DNA from 3 places in the Streptomyces sp. NPDC087310 genome. Region 1 is predicted to be linked to each of the others. Evidence: riboswitches for the same ligand, from Rfam matches in the RefSeq annotation. Region 1 holds a riboswitch; each other region holds the start of a gene.
The links. Region 1 has a riboswitch for cobalamin ahead of ACIO3P_RS33180 (ribonucleoside-diphosphate reductase subunit alpha). Riboswitches for the same ligand answer to the same signal wherever they lie in the genome.

Region 1 (3,265 bases):
TACCTCCGCAGGGATCCAGGTGAAGCCCGCCACCGAGCCGCTCGACTCGCGCAGCGCCTCGCGCGTCTGCGCGTCCCAGACGCCGAGCCGCTTCAACTCGTCCACCAGGTACGAGTTGACCTGGAGGAACTCCCCGGAGAGCGTCTCGCGCTTGAACAGGTTCGAAACCTGCGGCTCGATGCACTCGTACACACCCGCGATGGACGCGATGGTCGCCGTCGGCGCGATGGCGAGGAGGAGCGAGTTGCGCATGCCGGACTTCGCCACCCGGGCGCGCAGCGCCGCCCAGCGCTCCGGCCAGTTCAGCTCCACGTCGTAGTGGTCGGGGTGGAGCACCCCGCGCGCCGCGCGCGTCTTCGACCAGGCGGGGAGCGGGCCGTTGCGCTCGGCGAGGGCGCAGGACGCCTCGTACGCCGCGAGCATGATCCGCTCGGCGATCCGGGTGGAGAGCGCGGCGGCCTCGGGGGAGTCGAAGGGCAGCCGCTTCTTGAAGAAGACGTCCTGGAGCCCCATCGCGCCCAGGCCCACCGGGCGCCACTTGGCGTTGGAACGGCCCGCCTGCTCGGTCGGGTAGAAGTTGATGTCCACGACCCGGTCGAGGAAGGTCACGGCCGTGACGACGGTCTCGTCCAGCCGCTCCCAGTCGATCTCGCCGGTGGCCGCGTCCACGAACGCGCCCAGGTTGACCGAGCCGAGGTTGCAGACGGCCGTCTCGCCGTCGTCCGTGACCTCCAGGATCTCCGTGCAGAGGTTGGAGGAGTGGACGGTGTGGCCGGGCTCGGCGGTCTGGTTCGCCGTACGGTTCGACGCGTCCTTGAAGGTCATCCAGCCGTTGCCGGTCTGCGCGAGGGTGCGCATCATCCGGCCGTACAGCTCACGGGCCTTGATCGTTTTACGTGCGAGACCGTCGGCCTCCGCCTTGCGGTACGCGGTGTCGAACGCGTCGCCCCACAGGTCGACCAGCTCCGGCACGTCCACCGGCGAGAAGAGCGACCACACGCCGTCCGACTCGACCCGGCGCATGAACTCGTCGGGGATCCAGTGCGCGAGGTTGAGGTTGTGCGTACGGCGCGCGTCCTCGCCCGTGTTGTCCCGCAGTTCGAGGAACTCCTCCAGGTCCGCGTGCCAGGTCTCCAGGTAGACGCAGGCGGCGCCCTTGCGCCGGCCGCCCTGGTTGACGGCCGCGACGGAGGAGTCGAGGGTCCGCAGGAACGGGACGATGCCGTTGGAGTGGCCGTTCGTCCCCCGGATCAGTGAACCGCGCGAACGGATACGGGAGTACGAGAGCCCGATCCCGCCCGCGTGCTTCGAGAGCCGCGCCACCTGGTGGTAGCGGTCGTAGATCGAGTCCAGCTCGTCCAGCGGCGAGTCCAGCAGGTAGCAGGACGACATCTGCGGGTGGCGGGTGCCGGAGTTGAAGAGCGTGGGGGAGGAGGGGAGGTAGTCCAGCCGGCTCATCAGCCGGTAGAGCGCGGCGACCTCGTCCAGCGCGTGCGCGCTCTCGTCCTCGGCGAGCCCGGCGGCGACCCGCAGCATGAAGTACTGGGGCGTCTCGATCACCTGACGGGTGAGCGGATGCCGGAGCAGATAGCGGCTGTAGAGCGTACGCAGCCCGAAGTAGCCGAAGCGGTCGTCGGCGTCCTGGTCGATCAGCGCGTCGAGCCGGTCGGCGTGGCGCGTCACGAAGGCGGCCGTACGGTCCGCGATCAGGCCCTCGCGCTGCCCGACGGCGATGGACGCGGAGAACGACACGGCGCCCTGGGAGGCCGCCTCGTCGGCGATCGTACGGGTGAGCAGCCGGGCGGCGAGACGGGAGTAGGCCGGGTCCTCCGAGATCTGCCCGGCCGCCGCCTCCGTGGCCAGCTCGCGCAGCTCGGCCTCGTCCGAACGGGCGTTGCGGCCACGCAGCGCGGCGGCGGCGATCCTGCCCGGGTCGGCGTCGGGCAGATCGGCGGTCAGCTCGGTCAGGGTCCGCAGCAGCGCGGTGCCGGGGGCGTCGGCCTGCCCGGCGGCGGTCGCCGCCCCGTGCTCGGACTGTGCCTCGGACTGTGCTTCCGAGACAACTGAAACCGGATCCGCTGGCGCGATGGTCACGTGGTTCTCTCCCTCGCTCGGCTCTGGGCCACGAGGAGGCACGGGTCCGCGCGCACGGACGTACCCCGCCCTCGCAGGGCGGCACACCGCGCCGCGTCCACCGGCCCAACCGCGAGGCCCGGACGTCTGGGCGTCCGGTTCGGTCGAGCCGGACGCACTGTCGGCAGGTGTTCGGACTGGAGGGCGCGACAAAGCGCGCCACAGCACACCGTTGCGGGACAGTTCCGGATTTACACCGGATTCCCCTGCGTCGACAGCGAGGTCGAGCATACATCTGGGGGGCGCGCGGTGCGCCACCCCCCAGATGTTGTGTCGTACGTCGCCGCGGTACGAGATCAGCGGCGGCCCGGCGAGCGCCCGGCGAGCACTCCGCGAGCACTCCGTGAGCGTTCAGCAACCGCTCAACAACCGCTCAGCAGCAGCGGAATCCCTCGCGCGGGTCGGCCTCACGGGCGTCCGTGCGGCTGCGTTCGAAGGCGCGGCGGGTCATGACCTGGCCGGCCGGGTCACCGGCGGTGGCGTGGGCCACGTAACGCTCGTACGCCGATTCGCCGGTGAACTCCCGCACGTACCAGCGGACCCGCCGGGCCACCTGCCGTACCCGCTCCACCCGGCTCCCACTCCGACTCCGGGCCTGGCTCCGGAGCCAGGTCATGCCGGGCCCGTCCCCGCCGGGACGCTCTCCCGCGCCGTGGCCTCGGCGGCGGCCAGCTCCGCCTTCTCCTCCTTGGTGGGGATCATGCCGGCCGGGGCGACGATCCTGGACTCGGTGTACGGGGCCTCCACCAGCCGGACGGACTCCGGGTCGCGGATCGCCTTGAAGCAGACCCGTCCCGCGTCCGCGATGACCACGAGGATGAGGACCGCGAAGAGGGCCGAGAGCACCCCGTCCACCGTGGAGTTGGTGACGACGGTGTGCATGTCGTCCATGGTCTTGGCCGGGGCCAGCACCTCGCCCCGGTCGATGGCCGACTGGTACACGTCGCGCTGGGTGAAGAAGCCCACCCTCGGGTCGCCCGAGAAGATCTTCTGCCAGCTCGCGGTGAGGGTGACGGCCGCGTCCCAGGCCAGCGGCACGGCTGTCACCCAGGCCCACTTCAGACGGCCGGACTTGACCAGCAGCGTGGTGCAGACGGCGAGCGCCACGGCCGCCAGGAGCTGGTTGGCGATG
Region 2 (3,265 bases), on a different contig from region 1:
TGAGCGCGGCGCCGCTGAACCGTACGGGCGCGGCTCAGACCTGGCTCGCGCACCGGGTGATCACGCCCATGATGTGGGCGGTCCTCAGGGAGGTGTACACCGACCTGGAGCTGATGGAACGGACCCTGGCCGACAGCGACCTGGACTGGACGTCCGTACGGCCGCCCCGGCTGACGAACGGCGCGGGCAGAGGCATCTACCGGCACGCCGTCGACGCGGGCCCGCCCGGCAACCACATCGCCCGCGCGGACGTCGCCCGCGCCATGCTGGACTTCATGGCGGCGCCCGAGACGGTCCGCCACGTGGTGGGCGTCAGCGACTGACCTCCCCCACGGCCCCCATGGTGGCCGGCGCCGAAGCGGAAGCCGAAGCGGGATCCGTCCGCGCCCGGAGCGCCTTCTCGGCCAGCCCCCCGAAGATCAGCCCGAAGGCCGTCCACAGCAGCGCCTGCACACCGAGCGACGCGAGCCGGAACTCCCACAGCAGCGCGGCGGGGAACGACGCGGGAACGGCGTCGGTGTTGGCGGGCAGCACCAGACACGCCAACGCCAGGACGGCCACGTAACCGCCGCCCGCGACGAGCGACGCGTTCCAGTTGCCGAGCCGCGGCGCCAGCCGTCTGCCCGCGATGACGGCGGCGACCGCCAGCAACACACTGAGCAGGATCATCAGGAAGAACAGCGTGGTGCGTTTCCCGATGGTGTCCGGGCTGCCGACGGCGGGCGGCGCCGCCGGATACTTCAGGAACGGCACCAGATAGACGGTGGTGAAGGCGGCCCCCGCGACCAGGGCGGCGGTCGCCCGCGGACCGAACCGGCCGATCCTGCCCAGGCTCACGGCGAAGACCAGCGAGGCGATACCGCCCAGGGCCACCCCGTACACCAGCACGCCGGTGGCGAGCCCGAACGTCGACTGGACCGGCCTGCTGACCAGTTCCTCCTCTTCCTCCTCGGCCGCGGCGGAGTCCCCCGCCCCGCCGTGCTGATGCGCCGGGGCCGACCGGGCCTCCTCCTGCGCGATGGAGTCCCGTACGGACGGCTCACCCGCGAAATAGGCCAGCGTGAAGGCGAGAAGCCCTGCCAGCACGCCCGCGACCATGCCGCGGACCAGGAGGTTTCTGACGGTGGAGGCATGCATGCGCGTATATCTCCGTTATCTCCGTGCTCCGTGGTTCGCCGTCAGGTCAGTGGCAGGGGAAGCCGAGGAGATGACGGCCGTCGTGCACCCACTCGTGCACACCGGCACCGGAGATCACCGACGTCGCGCCCTGCTCGGCGCCGACGAAGTAGAGCAGCACCAGCATCAGGGTGCCGACGAAGACCGCCCACGGCAGAACGGCGCGCAGTGGAAGCGGAGCCGGAACGGCGGCGGTGGACGAGGTGGGCGAAACGGCCGTGGTCGTGGGCGCAATGGACTGAGCCATGGCACATCCTCCTTGGGGAACTCGCGTCCCGTTGCATGGAGCTCGAACGACGGCCTTCGGGTCTGACTCACCGGACCCCCGCCGCGTGTGACGCGGCCGGCACCCGGCATACAGTGGCGCGACCGTGCCGGAATCTCACCGGACTTCCGTCTCGCCGTCGTGGATATCGACGTGAAGGTACCGCGAACCGGCAGACGGGCCAAGGGGGCCTTGTCATGACGATCCGCGTCCTGCTCATCTCACCCGCCATGGGACCGGCCCTGCGCGCGGCCCGCTTCGGCGAGGAACCCGAGCAACCTGAGCAACCCGCGCAACCGGAGGCGCCCGGCCCGCCCGACCCCGGGCCGGGGAGCGCGGTGGACGCCGCCGGGGTGCGTCAGACCCAAGCCGTACGGGAGGACTTCCTCCGCGGCGCCCGAACGTCCGCCGTGTACGTCTCGCCCTCGCCCCGCTGCCGTACGACCGCCGGCCTGCTCGGCCTGGACGCCCGGCCGCTGACCGACCTGGCGCCGTGGGCCATGGGCCGCTGGCAGGGCAGGACCCTCGACGAGGTCGCCGCCGAGGAACCGCGGTCGGTGAGCACCTGGCTCACCGACCCGGCCGCCGCGCCGCACGGCGGGGAGTCCCTGCTCGCGCTGTACGCCCGTGTCGGCCGGTGGCTCGACGCGCTGGACCCCGGCACGCCCCGGGTGGTCGCCGTGACCGAACCGGACATCGTGCGCGCCGCCGCCGTCCACGCCCTCGGCGCGCCCGCCGGTGCGTTCTGGCGGTTCGACGTACGGCCGCTGACCGCCACCGAACTCACCGGGCGGGACGGCCGCTGGAACCTGCTCGGCGGCCGTCCGCTCGCCGGCGAGGAGGCCGGAGAGGAGATCTGAGGCCAGCGGACCTGGGGATCAGATCCGAGGCTCAGCGGATCCGAGGGTCAGCCGCGGCCCTTGGCGCGGTCCAGCGCGGCCACACCCACGGCCGCCAGGCCGACCTGGATGACCAGCTCGATCCAGTCGAAGCCCCTGGTGTCCGCGACGCCGAACGCCGCCGCGACGAACGTACCGACCAGCGCCGCGACGATACCCACGGCGATGGTCCACAACACCCCGATGCGCTGGCGCCCGGGCACCACGAGCCGTCCGAGCACACCGATAACGATGCCGACGACGATGGCGACGAAAATGCCGGAAATCTCCATGTCCCCTCCTCTTCGCCCATTACTGCCGAAAGTGCGAAAGTCGTGCTCGTCGACCGTGTGCCCGCCTTACGGACGCCGAACCCTCAGCCGCGCGGCGACGTCCAGTGGGGGTCGCGTCCGGTCAGCGCCAGCAGTACGTCGAACGCGGCGGCGTCCTCCGCCACCGCCACCGGCTCCCCGAACACCCCCATCTTCCGGGCCATCGGCGCCAGCGCCCCGAACTCCGCGACGAGCACCCCGACGAGCGAGGCGTCCGGCTCGTACGGCTGCCCCGTCGCCCGCGCCAGGTCCCACGCGTGCACCGTCAGATCCCCGAGCACCATCGAGCCGACCGTCCTGGCCGGCAGCCCCATCGCCCCCGACGTGCCCTCCTCGGCACCCGGCGCGTCCCAGGCGTCGACGAGCCGCGCCGTCTCCGCGGCGAACCGCTCACGCCACTCCCCCGCGAGATGCTCGGGGGCGGCGCCGAAGTCGGCGTCCCGCTTCGCGGCGAGCGCCTGGAAGTTCACGACGACCTGGAAGAGATGGTCCGCGAGGGCGTGCACGTCGTACGCGGCGCACGGCGTCGGCGCGCCGAGCTGGTCGTCGCCGATGCCACGGACGACGGGGAGGGCACGGTCCGCGGCCACCCGCAACAGCGCGCTGATCTTGGT
Region 3 (3,265 bases), on a different contig from region 1:
CGGGCGAGCTGCTCCTCGGTGAGCCATTCCTGGTCGTGGCCGCCCGCGTCGATGAGCGCGCGGATCAGCTCGTCGCCGTCGCCGGACTCCAGGCCGGGCACCGGCTCCGTACCGAAGTCGTAGCCGTCCGCGAGCAGTCGGCGCAGCAGGGTGACGGCGCTGGCGGGGGTGTCGAGGCCCACGGCGTTGCCGATGCGGGAGTGCTTGGTGGGGTACGCGGAGAGGACCAGCGCGACGCGCTTCTCGGCGTTCGTACGGAACGCCAGCGTGGCATGGCGTACGGCGATCCCGGCGACGCGCGCGGCCCGCTCGGGGTCGGGTACGTACGCGGGCAGCCCGTCCTCGTCGATCTCCTTGAAGGAGAACGGGACGGTGATCAGCCGGCCGTCGAACTCCGGTACGGCGACCTGCGAGGCGGCGTCCAGCGGCGTCAGCCCCTCGTCGCTCTCCTCCCAGGCCGCGCGGCTGCTGGTGAGGCAGAGTGCCTGGAGGATCGGTACGTCGAGCGCGGCGAGCGCGCCCGCGTCCCACGCCTCGTCGTCGCCGCCGGCCGACGCCTGGGCGGGCTTGGTGCCCCCCGCGGCGAGCACGGTGGTGACGATCGCGTCGGCCTCCCCCAGGGCGGCCAGCAGCTCCGGCTCGGGCGCGCGCAGGGAGGAGACGAAGATCGGCAGGGGCCGGGCGTCGGCATCCTCGATCGCCGAGCACAGGGTCTCCACGAAGGCGGTGTTGCCGCTCATGTGGTGCGCGCGGTAGTAGAGGACCGCGACCGTCGGGGCCTTCTCCGTCACCACGTGGCCCGGCCGGCCGATACGGGGCGGACGGACGCGCCGCTCCAGCCGGCCCCAGGTGGGCGCGGCGGCGGGCGGCTCGAAGCCGTGGCCGGTCAGCAGCACGGTGTCGGAGAGGAACCGGGCGAGCTGTTCCAGGTTGGCGGGCCCGCCGTGCGCGAGATAGGCGTGCGCCTCGGCGGCGATCCCGATGGGGACGGTGGACGCCTCCATGAGCTGCGCGTCGGGCGCCTGCTCACCGGTGAGGACGACGACGGGGATGTCCCGGGCGAGGAGGGCGTCGATACCGTCCTGCCAGGCGCGCAGACCGCCGAGGAGCCGTACGACGACGAGGTCGGCGTCCTCCAGCAGTCCGGGCAGTTCGTCGAGCGCGAGCCGCGCCGGGTTGGCGAACCGGTACGGGACCGGACCGCCCGCCGCGTTGGCGGCACGGGCGCTGAGCAGATCGGTGTCGGACGTCGACAGGAGCAGAAGCATGCGGCGTCTTGCCTTCCTCGGGGTCCGCGCCCCGGGCGGGTGTGGAGGACGGCGGGAGTTCCTGGCTCACCCGACGACCGGATTGCTACGACCGGATCACTCCGGCCGGAGCTGTCGGGTTCACAGTGGCGGGACCGCGCCGGGTTCGCACCGGGCTTCCTCCCCATGACGCCGTCACTGGCGTGTGACGGGCCTGACGGCCCGCCGTCTGCATAGTAAGTGCTGAGGTCACGGGCGGGGAGGGCGCCCGGTCGGGACGGCGGACGAGAAGGGGGCGGGCGGGGGCCACCTGGGTATGCTCGCGGCCATGCCGCCCACCTCGCCAACACCCGTGAACCGGGACGAAGCCGCCGCGCGCGCTCCGTTCCGGGGCGCGGCGCGGGATGCCGTAGGGGAGTCCGTACGGGACAGCCTCCCGGACGCCGTACGGGAGGCCGTACGGGTACGAGGGGATGCCTGCCCCGGTGCGCTGCGGCTGCACCACGCCGACGACGGCGCCCTGGCCCGGCTCCGGCTGCCCGCAGGGCTGCTGACGCACCGCCAGGCGCTCGCGCTGGCCGACGCGGCGGAGCGGCTGGGCGACGGCCACCTGGACCTCACGTCCCGGGGCAACGTGCAGCTCCGGGGGCTGGGCGCGAGCTGCGGCGGCGAGTTGGCGGACCTCCTGCACGAGGCGGGACTGCTGCCGTCGGAGGAGCACGAGCGGATACGGAACATCGTCGCCTCACCGCTGGCCGGACTCGACGGACTCGGCGCGGGCGACGTGCAGTTGTGGGCCCGGCGGCTGGACGGACTGCTGTGCGCGAGCGAGGCGGCGACGGAGCTCTCCGGGCGCTTCCTGTTCGCGCTGGACGACGGCCGGGGCGATGTGGCGGCGCTGGGCGCGGATGTGACGTTGCTCGCACGGCGGGACGGCACGGCAGAGGTGCATATAGGGGCATCCCGCCCGCCGTACGGAGAACAGGCGGTACGGGCGGTACGCGTCCCGGCCGCCGACGCCCCGCGCGCGGCCCTGCTGGCGGCCGAGACCTTCCTCACGGCGGCGCGGGCGAGCGGCACGGGCGCCTGGCGCGTAGGGGACCTGCCGGCCGGGGCGGCCCGGGGGCTGGCGGCAGCGGTGGCGGAACGCCTGACGGCGGCCGGAATCGAGGTCCTGGCGGGGGACGCGGGGGACACGCGGGGTGCGGCGGAAGCCCCTGCCCCCGGGCTGATCCGCTCCCCCGACGGAACGGTCGCGCTCTCCGTGTACCCCCGGCTCGGCCGGCTGAGCGTGGCGCAGTGGCGACATCTGCTTTGTAAGAGCAGTGCTCCGGACGAGAGCCCTGCTCTGCGGCTGACGCCCTGGCGCGGGGTGATCGTTCCCGGCCTGGCTCCGGACGCCGCCGCCGACCTGCTCGGACGGCTCCGTACCGCCGGACTGGTCACCGAGCCCGACTCCCCCTGGCTCGGCGTCGGCGCCTGTACCGGGCGGCCCGGGTGCGCCAAGGCGCTCGCGGACGTGAGGGCCGACGCCGCCGCGTCCGTGGCCGCCGGCCGGGACGGCGACCGGACCGGCCTGCCCGTGTACTGGTCGGGGTGCGCGCGGCGCTGCGGTCATCCGCAGGGCGACCGGGTGGACCGGGTCGCGACCGGCGAGGGCCGCTACACCGTCTCCGTACACAAGCGGAACACGCTGGACGAACGGGACGAGCGGGACGAGAACGTGAAGACAACACAGTCGTGACGACGTGACGAGATGAGCGAGACCACAGTGTTCGACTATGAGAAGGACGGCGCGGCGATATACCGCCAGTCGTTCGCCACGATCCGCGCCGAGGCGGACCTCGCCGGGCTGCCCGCCGACGTCTCCCAGGTCGCGGTGCGGATGATCCACGCCTGCGGCATGGTCGACCTCGTGCGCGACCTGGCCTTCACCCCCGGTGTGGTGGCCCGTGCCCGCGAGGCGCTGCGCGCGGGCGCGCCGATCCTGTGCGATGTGCGGATGGTCGCGAGCGGGG

Region 2: another riboswitch for cobalamin. It lies ahead of ACIO3P_RS15300 (CbtB-domain containing protein); the one in region 1 lies ahead of ACIO3P_RS33180 (ribonucleoside-diphosphate reductase subunit alpha).
Region 3: another riboswitch for cobalamin. It lies ahead of cobN (cobaltochelatase subunit CobN); the one in region 1 lies ahead of ACIO3P_RS33180 (ribonucleoside-diphosphate reductase subunit alpha).

What each region holds. Positions count from the first base shown of each region.
Region 1 is NZ_JBIUYF010000010.1:20,367-23,631, forward strand. Features, by position in the region: gene ACIO3P_RS33180 (ribonucleoside-diphosphate reductase subunit alpha) at 1-2,094, opposite strand, end outside; cobalamin riboswitch at 2,239-2,381, opposite strand; gene ACIO3P_RS33185 (YbdD/YjiX family protein) at 2,507-2,749, opposite strand; gene ACIO3P_RS33190 (carbon starvation CstA family protein) at 2,746-3,265, opposite strand, start outside.
Region 2 is NZ_JBIUYF010000004.1:46,862-50,126, reverse strand. Features, by position in the region: gene ACIO3P_RS15310 (NAD(P)H-binding protein) at 1-323, shown strand, start outside; gene ACIO3P_RS15305 (CbtA family protein) at 313-1,137, opposite strand; gene ACIO3P_RS15300 (CbtB-domain containing protein) at 1,184-1,423, opposite strand; cobalamin riboswitch at 1,461-1,617, opposite strand; gene ACIO3P_RS15295 (histidine phosphatase family protein) at 1,639-2,301, shown strand; gene ACIO3P_RS15290 (GlsB/YeaQ/YmgE family stress response membrane protein) at 2,349-2,612, opposite strand; gene ACIO3P_RS15285 (TIGR03086 family metal-binding protein) at 2,696-3,265, opposite strand, start outside.
Region 3 is NZ_JBIUYF010000004.1:58,236-61,500, reverse strand. Features, by position in the region: gene cobN (cobaltochelatase subunit CobN) at 1-1,268, opposite strand, end outside; cobalamin riboswitch at 1,303-1,490, opposite strand; gene cobG (precorrin-3B synthase) at 1,576-2,991, shown strand; gene ACIO3P_RS15350 (precorrin-8X methylmutase) at 3,004-3,265, shown strand, end outside.